3 regions of the Arthrobacter sp. UNCCL28 genome follow, and region 1 is predicted to be linked to each of the others. Evidence: riboswitches for the same ligand, from Rfam matches in the RefSeq annotation. Region 1 holds a riboswitch; each other region holds the start of a gene.
The links. Region 1 has a riboswitch for thiamine pyrophosphate ahead of thiO (glycine oxidase ThiO). Riboswitches for the same ligand answer to the same signal wherever they lie in the genome.
Positions count from the first base shown of each region.

Region 1 (4,947 bases):
CCGGGGCCACCTGGATTCCGTGGGTGCTGCCCATCGTTCTGGGAACAGCCGCAGCTGCAGGCGTTGTGGTCTACCTGGGCCGGGTCCGCACGCAGCACGATACCGCTGCCCTGACCAAGGCGCTCAGGCTCTAGCAGCCGCAAGAACAAACAACAGTGACCGACGCCCTGGGGCGCCGGTCACTGTTGTTTAATCCTTCACTGTTGTTTAAGCAGTCACCGTTAGAGGAACTCCGCCCGGCCCTCCATGGCCGAGGACGCCAAAGCGTGCTCACGCCGGGGAATCCTGCCCGCCAGCCTGGCCAGCCGGCCCGCGATCACAGCATGTTTGAAGGCCTCGCCCATCTGCACCGGGTTCTGCGCCCGGGTGACCGCGGTGGCCAGCAGCACGGCGTCGCACCCCAGTTCCATGGCAAGGGCAGCATCGGAGGCAGTCCCAATTCCTGCGTCGAGCACCACTGGGACCGTGGCCCGGGAGACGATGAGTTCAATGTTGTGCGGGTTCAGGATGCCCAGTCCGGTTCCGATGGGCGAGCCCAGGGGCATCACAGCGGCAGCTCCCAGATTTTCGAGGCGCAGGGCCAGGACGGGGTCGTCGTTGGTGTAGGCGAAGACTTTGAATCCCCGGTTGACCAGTTGTTCCGTTGCCTCGACCAGTTCCACGGCATCGGGGAGAAGCGTGTGTTCGTCAGCGATGACCTCCAGCTTCACCCAGTCAGTCTCCAGCGCCTCACGCGCCAATTCAGCAGTCATCACCGCGTCTTTGGCCGTGAAGCAGCCGGCGGTGTTGGGCAGGACACGGATCCCGTGGTCCACCAGGAGCTGGAAGAGCGATCCCGTTTCCGCCGGGGAGTAGCGGCGCATGGCCACGGTGGTGAGCTCGGTTCCGGATGCGAGCAGCGCGGCACCAAGGCCGTCCAGGCTGGGGGCACCCCCTGTGCCCATGATCAGGCGGGAGCCGAACCCGACGCCGTCGATCACCAGGGCGTCGGTACGGACCTCAGTATTTGTCGTAGTCATGGTTCAGCCTCCTTGGACTGCTGTTAGAAGTTCGAGTTCGTCTCCGTCGGCGAGCGCCGTCGCGGCCCATTGACTGCGCGGTACCACCTCGGAATTGCGGGCGACGGCGATACCCAGCTTGCCGCCGTCGGCCGCCTGTCCGCTGTGGTCCAGGGCGCGGCCGGTGACAGCGGTGACCAAGGTGCTGACGGACGCGTCCTCCGGCACGGCGTGATCGGAACCGTTGAGTTTGATGTTCATGCTGCTTCCTTGTTCTCGGGATTAAGGCAACGCAGTGTCACTTATGGCCCACTGCGGAGGCTTCAAAGGGCCACAAGTGACCCCGGGTTGCACTGAAACGGGCGGGGCGGAAGGGGTCCCACCTGGGGTCTGATGAACCGTTGAACAACCCGCCCACGATTTTTGCGGCTACCGGTGTCAGGAGGACACCGTGCCGGAAGAAGCCCGTAGCGACCACCAGACCTTCAACGTCCCCGGTGGGGCCGGCCGCGCGTCCCAGCAACGGGGCGTTGTCCGGCGTTCCGGGGCGGGCCCGGGCTGTTGCTTCGAGCAGTTCGAGTTCGGCCACTGCGGGAACCAGCACCTGGGCGTCCCGCAGCAACTGGTAGACGCCACCTGCGGAGACGGCATTGGAGGATGCTGAGAGCCCGTCCTCCCGCTGGGTAGCACCGATGACCACGGTGCCGTCGTCGCGGGGCACGATGTAAACGGGTACTCCGCGGACCATCCCCCGGACAGTGGAACTGAGCAGGGGGCGCAGGTGTCCGGGCACCCGGAGCCTGAGGATGTCGCCGTATACCGGCCGCACAGGGAGGGTCAGCCCGTCCGGAAGGCCCTCAAGCTCAGATGACCCCAGTCCGTTGGCCACTACGGTTTCTTTGGCCAGGACTGTGGCCCCGGACTCAAGTTCGGCTCCCGTGACACGACCGGATTGCCAGAGCAATCGTGTCGCCTTGGCCGCAACGGCAAACCCGTTCCCGGCGCCCTGGACCCAGGTGGAGTCGCCGGCTGCGTGGTCTGCCAACCCTGCGATGAGGCATGAGGCCAGCTTTCGGGGATCCACCTGGTGATCTGCGGGAATGTCGAAGGCACAGGAAATTTGCGGGCTCAGGAGTGGCTCGCGTTCGCGGGCCTCGCGCAAGGTCAGGGGCTCAACCCCAAGACCGGCAGCAAGCTGGACCGTACGCAGATCTGCCAGCGCCTTCCGGTCCGCGGCATCGGCACCTACGGCCAGCGTCGGCGTCGTGCGGTATCCGGTGTCCCGTCCTCCGTGACCCAGGCTTGCGGCAAAGGAGGGCCACAGGCGGGACGATTCGAGCATCAGGTCCAGAAGGTCTTCCTCCTGGTAGTGCAACTCGCTTACCGGTGCCAACATTCCAGCGGCAGCATACGTGGCTCCCGTAGCGGGCGCGGGATCGATGACCACCACTGAGCGGCCCAGCCGGCGTGCTTGGTGGGCAATGCCGAGTCCGATCACGCCTGCGCCGATGACGGCCACGTCTGCCTGGAGTTGGGGATGGCCGGAATCTGCCATTCGTTTCCTTCCCTACGCCGGTACTAGCCGGATCAGGTCAAGCGGTCGGCGCTGAAGCCCTCTCAGCCGGACGGTCATATAACGAACGTCGCGGCTCCCGCAGTACGTGCCCAGTTTAGAGGAACTACGCTGGTTTCCATGACCCCGACTGACGCCCTCGCCACCGCCCGCCTGTACCTGTGCACTGATGCCCGGAGACGGCAAGGCGATTTTGAAGACTTTGTGGACGCCGCTTTTGCCGGTGGGGTGGACATCATCCAGCTGCGCGACAAAACCCTGGAAGCTGCCGAAGAGTTGGAGCTCCTTGCCGTCCTGCGCGGAGTTGCCGAACGCCACGGACGGCTCTGGGCCGTCAACGACCGTGCCGATGTTGCCAGTGTTTCCGGGGCTCCCGTGTTCCATATCGGGCAAAAGGACCTGCCGTTGGGAGTGGCCAGGACATTGCTGCCGCAGCCGGTCACGATCGGCCTGTCCACCCACTCTCCCGAGCAAGTGAACGCGGCAATCGCAGCCTCGCCGGGCGAGGGTGGCCTGGACTATTTCTGTGTTGGTCCCCTCTGGGCAACACCTACCAAACCGGGCCGCGCAGCTGTGGGATTGGACTTGGTCACATATGCCGCAGAAGCAGGCAAACGGGCCGGGGAGACCACAGGCGGCGCCGTGAACCTGCCCTGGTTTGCCATCGGAGGGATTGATCACAGCAACGTCGAACAGGTAGTGGCTGCCGGAGCCACCAGGATTGTTGTGGTCCGCGCCATCACCGAAGCGGCGGATCCGACGACGGCCGCGAAGTCGCTGCTGGAGGCCTTGGACGCCGCCTGAGCCGGCCATTGCGCGGCGGGTAGTCCCGGAAGGCTGTCCACAAGCCCCTTGGCGAAGATTTGCTGCCGCCCGCGGTGGTCCTACTAGGCTGAGTCGAAGTGAGTTGACTGTCCGGCCTGCCCGCAGGCCACGTGTCCTCCCCTCGCACCCACTCCCCCGAAGGATGATCCATGAGCAATCCGAGCTACCCTCCCGCGCCCGGGAACGGGAATGCTGCCCCGCCAGTTCCGCCCGCACCCGGTGCTTACGGCAACCAATACCAGGGCCAATACCAGGGCGGGCCGCAATCCACTTATCAGCCTGATCCGGCCTCCAGCCCTTACGGTGTTCCCGGCACGGGTGCTCCGGCAAAGTCCTTCATGGTCACCTGGATCCTGTCCTTGCTTCTGGGTGGCCTCGGTGTTGACCGTTTCTACCTGGGCAAGATCGGCACCGGCATTGCCAAGCTGCTCACGGCGGGTGGGCTCGGCATCTGGTCCATCGTGGACCTCATCATCACACTGACCGGCAACGCACGGGATAAGGAAGGCCGCCCGCTGCAGGGCTATCCGGAAAATAAGAAGAAGGCGTGGATCATCACGCTCGTCGTCTGGTTCGCCGGCCTGATTCTTGGAATCCTGTCCACAGTGTTGTCCCTGACCTTGGTGGCTGCCGCCGTCCAAGGACAGTCCACGCCCCTCCCCGCCGTCGCATCGGCCTCCCAAGAGGCACCGGTCCCGTCCCAGGGCGCTGCCACTGCCGGAAATTCCTTTGACATCACCGTCTCCAAGGGCAACGACGTCAAAGTTACAGTCCTTGACTCCGGATACACCACCGAGATTCCCGAAATGGCTTTTATGAAGCCTCTTAATGGAGGGTTCCTCCTGGTGGAGGTTTCCTGGGAGACAACCGCCGGATCAAGCTTCGCCACGTTCACCAATTTCGAAGCCTTCGACGCTGATGGCAAGAAGGGCGACCGGATCCTGCTTGGCAGCGAATTGGGTGGCCTGAAGTCCGGTGAGGTCGCCGCCGGAGACATCCAGCAGGGCGTCATTGCCTTCGACATCAAGAACGGCCCCACCACCGTGGTCATCAATAATGACGTTGGCGACAAAGCAGCCAGCTTCACCCTGACCCCGGCAGGCTAACCCCCTACCAGGCCAACAGCCGTGCCAAAAGCCCGTTGCCTCCTCGGAGCAACGGGCTTTTGCGTGCGGCGGCGAAGACTATCCGCTGGTTTCGGGCTACCCTGATTTTCGTGTCACATCATCGGATAGCGCCCAACGTAGACGACTCCTCGGACCAGCTTGCTAAAGCACTTGCGGCCCTAAGGACGGAGTTGGAACTCCCTTCTGTCTACCCGGCGGAGGCAGTGGCCGAGGCACAGCAGGCCGTGGAAACCCATGGGTTGCCGGAGCAGGATTTGCGGGACATTCCGTTTGTCACCATCGATCCCGCGACCTCCACTGACCTGGACCAGGCCCTGTTCATCGATCGCGCCGGAGAAGGCTACAAGGTCCTCTACGCCATTGCCGATGTCCCATCCTTCGTGGTTCCAGGCGGTGCACTTGATGCCGAGACCCGGCACCGCGG
Region 1 covers NZ_FMWE01000001.1:644,003-648,949, reverse strand. Annotated here, with positions in the region: gene BLQ01_RS02965 (hypothetical protein) at 1-134, shown strand, start outside; gene BLQ01_RS02960 (thiazole synthase) at 222-1,019, opposite strand; gene thiS (sulfur carrier protein ThiS) at 1,023-1,259, opposite strand; gene thiO (glycine oxidase ThiO) at 1,297-2,553, opposite strand; TPP riboswitch at 2,546-2,664, opposite strand; gene thiE (thiamine phosphate synthase) at 2,692-3,375, shown strand; gene BLQ01_RS02940 (TM2 domain-containing protein) at 3,546-4,502, shown strand; gene BLQ01_RS02935 (RNB domain-containing ribonuclease) at 4,613-4,947, shown strand, end outside.

Region 2 (4,947 bases), on a different contig from region 1:
TGCGGTCCTGTACGCCGGTGAAGTGAACTGGGATGCTGTGAACCTTGAGGGACAGCCCCGCCGGATCGAAAATGCCCTGAAGTCCGGCGACTCGGTCCTGGTCCAGGTCACCAAGGACCCCGTAGGCCACAAGGGTGCCCGGCTGACCAGCCAGATCTCCTTGCCCGGCCGGTATCTTGTGTACGTTCCCGGTGGATCCATGACCGGCATCTCGCGCAAACTGCCCGACGTCGAACGCAACCGCCTCAAGCGCATCCTGAAGGACCGCCTGCCGGAAAACGCCGGCGTCATTGTCCGCACGGCTGCCGAGGGCGCATCCGAAGAGGAACTGACGCACGACATCAACCGCCTTCGCGCACAGTGGGAAGGCATTGAGGGACAGGCCTCGTCCACCAAGGTCCTGGCTCCGGAATTGCTTTACGGCGAGCCGGACCTGACCATCAAGGTGGTACGTGATGTCTTCAATGAGGACTTCTCCAAACTGATCGTTTCCGGCGACGACGCCTGGGACACCATTGAGGCGTACGTTACCTACGTTGCCCCTGACCTGGTGGGCCGCCTTGAGAAGTGGACCAAGGACCAGGACATCTTTGCTGCCTGGCGTATCGACGAGCAGATCCACAAGGCACTGGAACGCAAGGTGTTCCTCCCCTCGGGCGGTTCGCTGGTCATCGACCGCACCGAAGCCATGACAGTGGTAGACGTCAACACCGGTAAATTCACCGGCAGTGGCGGCAACCTTGAGGAAACGGTCACCAAGAACAACCTCGAAGCCGCTGAGGAAGTTGTCCGCCAGCTTCGCCTCCGTGACATTGGCGGCATCATCGTCATCGACTTCATCGACATGGTCCTTGAGTCCAACCGCGACCTCGTCCTCCGCCGCATGGTTGAGTGCCTTGGCCGCGACCGCACCAAGCACCAAGTAGCCGAAGTGACGTCCTTGGGCTTGGTCCAGATGACCCGCAAGCGCATGGGCACAGGCCTCCTGGAGGTCTTTGGTGAGCAGTGCGAGCATTGCGCAGGCCGCGGCGTCGTCACCCACGACGAACCCGTGGAGCACCGCCGCGCCAACGTTGTGGCAGCTGAGCAGCACCGTCCCCACACTGAGGCCCAGCAACCCGCAGCCCGCACGGAGCGCAAGCGTCGCCGCGGCAAGGGCGGCGGACAACCCGTCGCCGAGGTCCCCGCGCAGGTCCACACCGCACCACCCGCTCCGGCTGCAGCTCCTGTTTCGACTGAGCCGCAGGACCCGGCCAAGCAGGCCAAAGCCGAGGCCACCCGGGCGGCACTGGCCACCATCGCTGCCGCCGCGCACGCAGCCCACCTGCACGACGACGAAGTTCACCGCGCGGAGGAGCAGGCACGGGCAACCGGTCAGCAGCAGGCAAGCGCCGGGCAGGCAGCCCGGAGCGAGGCTGGAGAGCCGGCCGCTCGTGAATCAGAGCGGGAAGCAGCTGTCCGTGAAGCACGGTCCACTCCGGTCCTGCGTTTCGGCGGCGAAGAAGTAGCGCTGCCGATCGGGGAACACCACGAGGAACCGCCGGCAGCCAAGCCGGCCATGAGCCTGGACCTCCTGGCAGAGGCCTTCTCACACCTTGGTGCGGCTCCTGCCGAAAAGCCGGAAGAAGTAGTCCCTCCCAAGGCGGCTGCCGCACCCGCGGTCGCCGTAGCCAGGCCTGCGGATGCAGGCCATGATGCTGCGCCGACGTCGGGCTCCCGCCGTGGGCGTCGTAACCGCAGTGCCAGCCGGGCGCAGGGCGCGGCCAACGAAACCAGCGTCGAGCACCACGAGGCTACTGCTTCAGCTGCCGGCGGAACATCGCACGAGGCCAAAGCACCTTCAGAGCCAGCCACGAAGGCCGCGTCCGCGGAGCCCATCATCCTCGGGGTGGGCGTACCGGCCTCCGAGCTCTAGTATTTCGACAACAAAGGGCCCTGCAGTAGACCGTCGCCGACGGGTACTGCGGGGCCCTTTGCCGTCCGCCCCAGCGGTCATATCCGGTCTTCAGCGTGGCGAAGTTCCCCGGCCGCTGTGCATCCCGGCTACGCTGGTGGACTGACACGGGGTGCCGGGCATTGGGCCAGGCTGAGATCCAGACCCGTTGAACCTGTCCGGTTAGCACCGGCGAAGGGATGTCCCCATGACGTTATCGTCGTACTCTCCTGTGTACCCTCTGGCCGTTTCCGGACGGGAAACCCCCCGGGTGCTGAGCATCGCGGGCTCGGACCCCTCCGGTGGTGCGGGTATCCAGGCTGATCTGAAGAGCATTGCAGCCCACGGCGGCTATGGCATGGCGGCATTGACCGCGTTGACGGCGCAGAACACCAAAGGAGTCAGCGCGGTCCATGTACCCCCGGTGGAATTCCTGCGGCTGCAGTTGGAGGCCATCAGCACGGACATCGCCATCGATGCCGTCAAAATCGGGATGCTCGGTGACGCAGCGGTCATCGATGAGGTCCGCCGCTGGCTCGAGCAGGTGCGTCCCGCCGTCGTGGTCCTTGACCCGGTGATGGTGGCTACCAGTGGTGACAGGCTCCTGCAGGGATCGGCCGAGTCGGCTTTGCGTGCCCTGCTTCCCTTGGCTGACCTCATCACGCCCAACCTGCCCGAACTTGCCATGCTGTTGGGGGAGGCTGAGGCGGCCGACTGGGCTTCGGCATTGGATCAGGGAAAACGACTCGCCGCTGAGTGCGGCAATACAGTCCTGGTGAAGGGCGGCCATTTGGCGGGGTCCGAATGCCCGGACGCGCTGGTGAACACCAGCGGACTCCTGAGCCAGGACGTCATTGAGGTAGCCGGCCCCCGGGTGGATACACAGAACAGCCATGGCACAGGATGCTCGTTGTCCTCGGCGCTGGCCACTGTCCAGGCCCGTACCGGCGACTGGGAAGTGTCCTTGCGCGAGGTCAAGCCGTGGTTGCTTGGGGCCTTGCTCAAGGCTGACAGCCTCGAGGTGGGGCTCGGAAACGGTCCGGTCCACCATTTTCATCACCAGAGGGTCCTGAGGCGAGGGGATTTTGCCGCGACGCTATGGAAGGAAGCCACTGTGGAGCTGGAGGCAATCTACAAGCTCGGGTTCATTGAGGGCCTGAAATCGGGCAAACTCCCGGAAGCTGCGTTCAACTACTACCTCGCCCAGGACGCCATCTACCTCAACGGGTACTCCAGGGTGCTGGCGCGTGCGGGCGCTCTGGCCCCCACGGAAGAAGAGCAACTGTTCTGGGCGAAAGCCTCGCAGCAATGCCTTGAGGTGGAATCGGAACTGCACAGGAACTGGCTCAGCACCCGCGAGGCATCCTCGGGGACCGGGCCGGTCACCAAGTCCTACGTGGATCATCTGCTGGCGGCCTCGGCCAGCGGCAGCTACTCCTTGGTTCTCGCAGCCATCCTGCCCTGCTATTGGCTGTACGCGGAGGTTGGCCAGCAGCTCAATGCGGCTTTTGTAGAGGCAGGGTCCCCGGCAGGGCATCCCTATGCGGACTGGCTCCGGACCTATGCCGACGAGGACTTTGCCGCAGCCACCAGGAATGCGATCAACTTCACTGACGCGGCTGCAGCTGCAGCGTCGGAGGGGGAGCGGGCGGCCATGGTGGAGGCTTTTGCCTTGTCCTGCCGCTACGAGACGGCGTTCTTCGATGCCCCGGGAGCTTTTGCCTGAGGGCTGTGGGAGAGGGCTTTTGGACTGGATCCGCAACTCGCCCACAGCGCGTCGCGGACCCAATCACGCTAATCGGCCTCAAACCCTGTAGGCTGTATGGGCACGGTGCCGGGAGAGTCCGTTTCATCTGGTGACGCAAGTCACGTGGTAGCCTCCGGACCCGGCCTCATTTGCAGCTGAAGGTCAAACTAGCGTAATCTTGATCTTCGGTGCTTACGCCAACACTTGGGTTATGCCCCTTGGAATTGTTCATGGGATGACTCGCGGACTTCGATCAGAAGTCCACGGCGTTGAGGCACAGCGCGAACCAAGCCTGATTCCGGTTCAAGGTTCCGCACGCAAATTTAGTTATAAACGTCGAGAGAAGTGAGTACCCAAGTGGTGTACGCGATTGTCCGCGCAGGCGGCCGCCAAGAAAAAGTTTCCGTTGGAGACTACGTAACGCTTAACCGCGTCCCCGGTGGAGCCGGCAGCACGCTTGAGCTGCCCGCCTTGCTCCTGGTTGACGGCGACAAGGTCACCTCCGCAGCTGCGGAACTGGCCAACGTCAAGGTTACGGCTGAGATCCTCGAAGACCTTCGTGGTCCGAAGATCGTCATCCAGAAGTTCAAGAACAAGACCGGCTACCGGAAGCGTCAGGGTCACCGTCAGGAACTGACCAAGATCAAGATCACCAGCATCGCGTAACTTTCGTTACCCGCTGTTCAGGTTTTTCAGTTTCCCCAGAAATTTAGAGGCAGGCATTTCACATGGCACACAAAAAAGGCGCGAGTTCCACTCGCAACGGTCGTGACTCCAACGCACAGTACCTGGGCGTCAAGCGCTTCGGTGGTCAGGTAGTTTCCGCAGGCGAAATCATCGTTCGCCAGCGTGGCACCCACTTCCACCCCGGTGCAGGCGTTGGCCGCGGTGGCGACGACACCCTGTTCGCCCTGCAGGCCGGTGCGGTTGAGTTTGGTACTCGCCGCGGCCGTCGCGTAGTGAACATCGTTGCTGCTGCAGCTGCAGAGTAACAACAAGTTCTGAACCGGTGGAGCGGGCCAAACGGCCCGCTCCACCGTTCTTTTAACCGCATTACAATCGACTAGGGCGCTTTGGGCGCGCTGGTTTTTGCAACAACGCTGGCAACAGCAACAAACGCTGTAGGACAGCAAATGAGGAGATCCACGTGGCTAGCTTTGTAGACCGGGTAGTACTGCACGTATCCGGCGGAACCGGCGGCCACGGCTGTGTCTCTGTCAAGCGGGAGAAGTTCAAGCCCCTCGGTGGCCCTGATGGCGGCAACGGC
Region 2 covers NZ_FMWE01000010.1:48,460-53,406, reverse strand. Annotated here, with positions in the region: gene BLQ01_RS19985 (Rne/Rng family ribonuclease) at 1-1,915, shown strand, start outside; TPP riboswitch at 2,053-2,151, shown strand; gene thiD (bifunctional hydroxymethylpyrimidine kinase/phosphomethylpyrimidine kinase) at 2,142-3,659, shown strand; gene rplU (50S ribosomal protein L21) at 4,038-4,346, shown strand; gene rpmA (50S ribosomal protein L27) at 4,409-4,672, shown strand; gene obgE (GTPase ObgE) at 4,828-4,947, shown strand, end outside.
Region 2: another riboswitch for thiamine pyrophosphate. It lies ahead of thiD (bifunctional hydroxymethylpyrimidine kinase/phosphomethylpyrimidine kinase); the one in region 1 lies ahead of thiO (glycine oxidase ThiO).

Region 3 (4,947 bases), 350 kb from region 1:
GCAGTGCAAGCAAGGGCACGCCCGGACCCGCGCCCGCGGCTATTCGGACCAGACGTAGAGTCCGGAACGCTCCACCTTTTCAACGTCGGTTGCCAAGGCAGCCAACTGCTGGACGTACTGGCGGGACTGGGCGGCGTCGAAAGGCATATCGTCCTGGGCGGCCCAGGCGGCAGCAACGTCGTCGAGGACGTTTGCGTCGCCTTCGCTCTCATAGGTGAGCAGTTCGGCCAGAGCCGTCACCATGGCCTCAGGAACGCCCAGGAGGGCATCGCTGGTGACGTCAACCAGCGCGAGTTCGTAGTCGGCACCGGCTGCGTGGACTGCCTGGCCGGCCAGGTCTCCCAACTGCTCCACTTCGAAGTCGGTAATGCCCTCGATCCTTACGGCAGGGCCGGTGACATCCGCGCCCTTGTCCAGGGCGGCTGCCCTCTTGAGTGCTTCATCGTGGGTGGCTACAAAGATTTCGGCAAAGCCCATGGAAAGTACTCTCATTCCTTCGTGCTGACGGGGCGGCGGCACGCAACCCGAACGGTTCCGCGCCATCACCGTCCAGCCTAGTGCAGCACGCGCGCCGCAGCTTAGCGGACCGCTACCCGCAGCTTGTTCCGCCAAGGATCTTCGAAGCGAAGCTCGGCACCGGTGTGATGGTTCTGTACCCCGGCGGTTTTGAGTCGATCTGCAAGGGAAGCGATGTCGTCTGCGCCAGGAACCTCTATGAGTACTTCACCGAGGCCGAGCGTGTCCTTCCGGGGTCCGGCGCCACGGCTGTTCCAGACATTCATCGCCATGTGGTGGTGGTAGCCACCGGCGGAGACGAACAGCGCCTGCCCATGCCAGCCTGCGGTCTGCTCAAAGCCGAGGGTCTCCACGTAGAACTTCCGTGCAGTGTCGACGTCGCCCACCTGCAAGTGGACGTGTCCGATTCCCGCCGCCGCCTGGTGTTGGCCGGTGACTGCAGCTTCGTTGAGGTGCTGTTGCAGGAACCTCTGCGGCGGCAGGGCCACGTTGTCCATCACCACGTTCTTGCCATCCCACTGCCAGGATTCGCGGGGCTTGTCGTAGTACAGCTCAATGCCGTTGCCCTCGGGATCGGTGAAGTAGAACGCTTCGCTGACCAAGTGGTCGGCGCTGCCGGCAAAGGCGCGGGGCTCATATTCGGCGGCGGTTGCAATCGTTGCCGCCAGGGACGGCTGGTCCTGGAACAGAATGGCCGTGTGGAAAAGACCGGCTTCCCCGCGGCCTGGAATCCGGAGGCCCGACGCCGGCGCAAGGTGCACCACAGGCTTTCCGACGCGCCCGAGGTAGAGCCCGCCGTCCTGCTCGGCCACGATTTCCAGGCCGAGGGCCCGCTGGTAGTAGTCACTCATGACCTTCATGTCACCTACCTTGAGCATCACGGTGCCCATGGTGAGTTCGGCCGGCAGAAGATCCTGGCTCAGTGGTGTGGTCAATGTAAAGCTCCCTGGTCCGCGGCGCCGCTCGTCGACACCTTACATAAACTAAATTACTTGAAGCTTCAATTTATTCCTAACGGACTACAGAACCGCGAAGGACGATGTGCGAGAGGTTGGCTACGGTCTGCAGGTCCTGCCTCGGATCCTCCGAACACAGCACGACGTCGGCACTGGCCCCTTCGCTGATACCGTCCTCTCCCAGCCACGCCCGGGCACGCCACGCTGCAGCGTCCAGCACCGCCTCCGGCGGCAGGCCGGCGTCGTGCAGCTCTTTCATCTCATCGGCGATCCTGCCGTGCTTAATCACGCTGCCGGCGTCTGTGCCCGCGTAAATTTCCACTCCGGCCTCGAAGGCTTCAAGCACCCGCTCGCGCCGCCGCTCCCACAGACGGACCATGTGGTCTGCATAGTGCGGAAACTTCGGCGCAGCCTGTGCGGCGATGTCCGGAAACGTGGCGATGTTGACCAAGGTGGGAACGATCGGCACCGACTGCTCCACCAAACGGGGAAGGTGCCGCGGAAGCAGGCCCGTGGCGTGCTCGATGCAATCGATGTTGGCGTCCAACATGTCATCGATCGTGTCCTCGGCAAAGCAATGGGCCGTCACCCTGGCACCCTCATCGTGGGCGGCGGAGATCGCATCCCTGACTACTGCGGCAGGGAATGAAGCAGCAAGATCTCCCACGCCGCGATCGATCCAGTCCCCTACCAGTTTCACCCAGCCATCGCCGTCGCGGGCTTCCTTCCGAACAGTCTCCACGAGGTCACCGGGATCAATTTCATGACCCAGGCCCCGGAGATAACGCCGGCTACGGGCAATGTGGCGGCCGGCCCGGATAAGGCGGGGCAAGTCCGCACGCTGCTGGACCCACCGGGTGTCACTGGGTGATCCGGCGTCCCTGATCAGCAGCGTCCCGGCGTCGAGGTCAGCTTGGGCCTGGGCAAGAGTGGCCTGCTCGTCAACGGCGCCGCCCGCGCCCAAACCGATATGGCAGTGGGCGTCAACAAAGCCGGGCAGGACCCAGCCATCCAGGACGCGGTCCGGCGCCTTCGCAGGGCGCACGAAGGTCAAAGTGCCGTCCACGGACCACATTCCGTGGCGTTCCTCGCTGATTGAGACGAGCACGGGTCCGGAAAATTCGATGGTGGCCATGGGAAAAGCCTAGTCCGCAGCGGCGCCTTCGGAGCTGGATGCTCATGTGACTGCGGGCCCGTTGGGAGCTGTGGTAGCTTCGTCTACGACCACACGGGAGCCCTTGCAGGGGCTGAGATCGGACTGAGGCAGTCTGCGACCGTTGAACCTGTCCGGGTAATGCCGGCGAAGGAAGTGAGCAGTCCATTGAACACCACCAGTACACAGCACAGCCCTGCCCAAAACCCGTCCAGCACGGACGATATTCCATCCAGCACCGGAGCAATCACGCCGGAATCCGTGACCCAATCATTGAAATCCCACTCCCTTGCCTACCGTGAGGACCCGGAGAATGGAATCCGGGTTCCCGTGACGGAAATCGCCCTGGAACCCTCTCCCAACGGCGATGCCAACGAGCCGTTCCAGGTGTACCGCACGGCGGGACCGGGCAGCGATCCGGTGATGGGGCTGGAACCATTCCGGGCAGCCTGGATCGAACGCCGAGGCGACACCGAGGCCTATCGCGGACGGCAACGCAACCTGCTCGACGACGGCAGGTCGGCGGTTCGTCGCGGGGAAGCAACAGCGGAATGGAAGGGTGCCAAGCCCGAGCCGCGACGCGCCGTCGAGGGTAAAACCGTGACACAGATGCACTATGCCAGGCAGGGAATGGTGACCCCGGAGATGCAGTTCGTCGCGTTGCGGGAGAACTGTGACGTTGAGCTGGTCCGCAGCGAGGTCGCAGCGGGCCGGGCAATCATTCCCAGCAACATCAACCATCCCGAGTCCGAGCCGATGATCATCGGCAAAGCCTTCCTTGTGAAGATCAACGCCAACATCGGCAACTCTGCCGTGACAAGCTCCATTGCCGAGGAAGTGGACAAGCTGCAGTGGGCCACTCAATGGGGCGCCGATACCGTCATGGATCTCTCCACCGGCGATGACATCCACACCACCCGTGAATGGATCATCCGCAACTCCCCTGTTCCGATCGGAACCGTCCCTATTTACCAGGCGCTGGAGAAGGTCAATGGCGAAGCCAACAAGCTGACGTGGGAGATTTTCCGTGACACGGTCATAGAACAATGCGAGCAGGGCGTGGACTACATGACCATCCACGCCGGGGTGCTGTTGCGCTACGTCCCGCTGACGGCCAACCGGGTTACGGGGATTGTCTCACGCGGCGGCTCCATCATGGCCGGCTGGTGCCTGGCGCACCATCAGGAAAACTTCCTCTACACGCATTTTGACGAGCTCTGCGAAATCTTCGCCCGATACGACGTCGCCTTCTCCCTGGGCGACGGCCTGCGCCCGGGCGCAACCGCCGACGCCAACGACGCCGCCCAGTTTGCCGAGCTGGACACCCTGGCCGAACTCACGCAGCGCGCATGGGCGTTCGATGTCCAGGTCATGGTGGAAGGACCGGGACACGTGCCGTTCCACTTGGTCAGGGAGAACGTGGAACGGCAGCAGGAACTGTGCAAAGGTGCCCCGTTCTACACGCTGGGGCCGCTGGTCACCGATGTCGCTCCTGGCTATGACCACATCACCTCGGCCATCGGAGCTACCGAGATCGCCCGGTACGGCACCGCCATGCTCTGCTACGTCACTCCCAAGGAGCATCTGGGCCTCCCGAACAAAGACGACGTCAAGACCGGCGTCATTACGTATAAGATCGCAGCCCATGCCGCGGACCTCGCGAAGGGACACCCCGGCGCCCATGAGCGCGACGATGCCCTGTCCAAGGCACGGTTCGAGTTCCGTTGGCGCGACCAGTTCGCCCTTTCGCTGGACCCCGTAACGGCTGAAGCCTTCCACGACGAAACGCTGCCGGCAGAACCGGCCAAGACAGCCCATTTCTGCTCCATGTGCGGCCCCAAGTTCTGCTCCATGCGCATCAGCCAGGACATTCGCGACGAATACGGGTCGGCCAAGGCCCAGGAAGCGATCGCCGAAATGTACAGCGGGATGCGCGGCAAGAGCGAGGAATTCCTGGCCTCGGGCGGAAAGGTCTATTTGCCGGAACCTCAGGTGCCGGGAAGCAAGGCCACCGTCAAAGCCGGCTCAGGAAGCCTGGATTGAAAGGGCCCGTCCGACGTCTGCAACAAAGGATCGGATGATGTGATCTCCGTCCACAGAGTCCTGGGGCCGGTGTCCTCCCGCTGCGACTCGGCGGAGGGCGCCGGTTTCCTGGAGATAACCGGCAATTTCCTCATAAAGAGGCTCCCATCCACCCGTGAGGACCAGGGTGGGAACACCGGGCACAATGTGCAGCGGCGCATCCCACGGCGGAGCCTGGAGCCTGAGCCTGCGGGCCGAACGCCGTGCTTCGGGAGAATCCAATCCCCCGGTTTCGGCAGA
Region 3 covers NZ_FMWE01000001.1:995,353-1,000,299, reverse strand. Annotated here, with positions in the region: gene BLQ01_RS04480 (hypothetical protein) at 40-477, opposite strand; gene BLQ01_RS04475 (VOC family protein) at 579-1,406, opposite strand; gene BLQ01_RS04470 (amidohydrolase family protein) at 1,528-2,607, opposite strand; TPP riboswitch at 2,691-2,798, shown strand; gene thiC (phosphomethylpyrimidine synthase ThiC) at 2,794-4,668, shown strand; gene BLQ01_RS04460 (alpha/beta fold hydrolase) at 4,651-4,947, opposite strand, start outside.
Region 3: another riboswitch for thiamine pyrophosphate. It lies ahead of thiC (phosphomethylpyrimidine synthase ThiC); the one in region 1 lies ahead of thiO (glycine oxidase ThiO).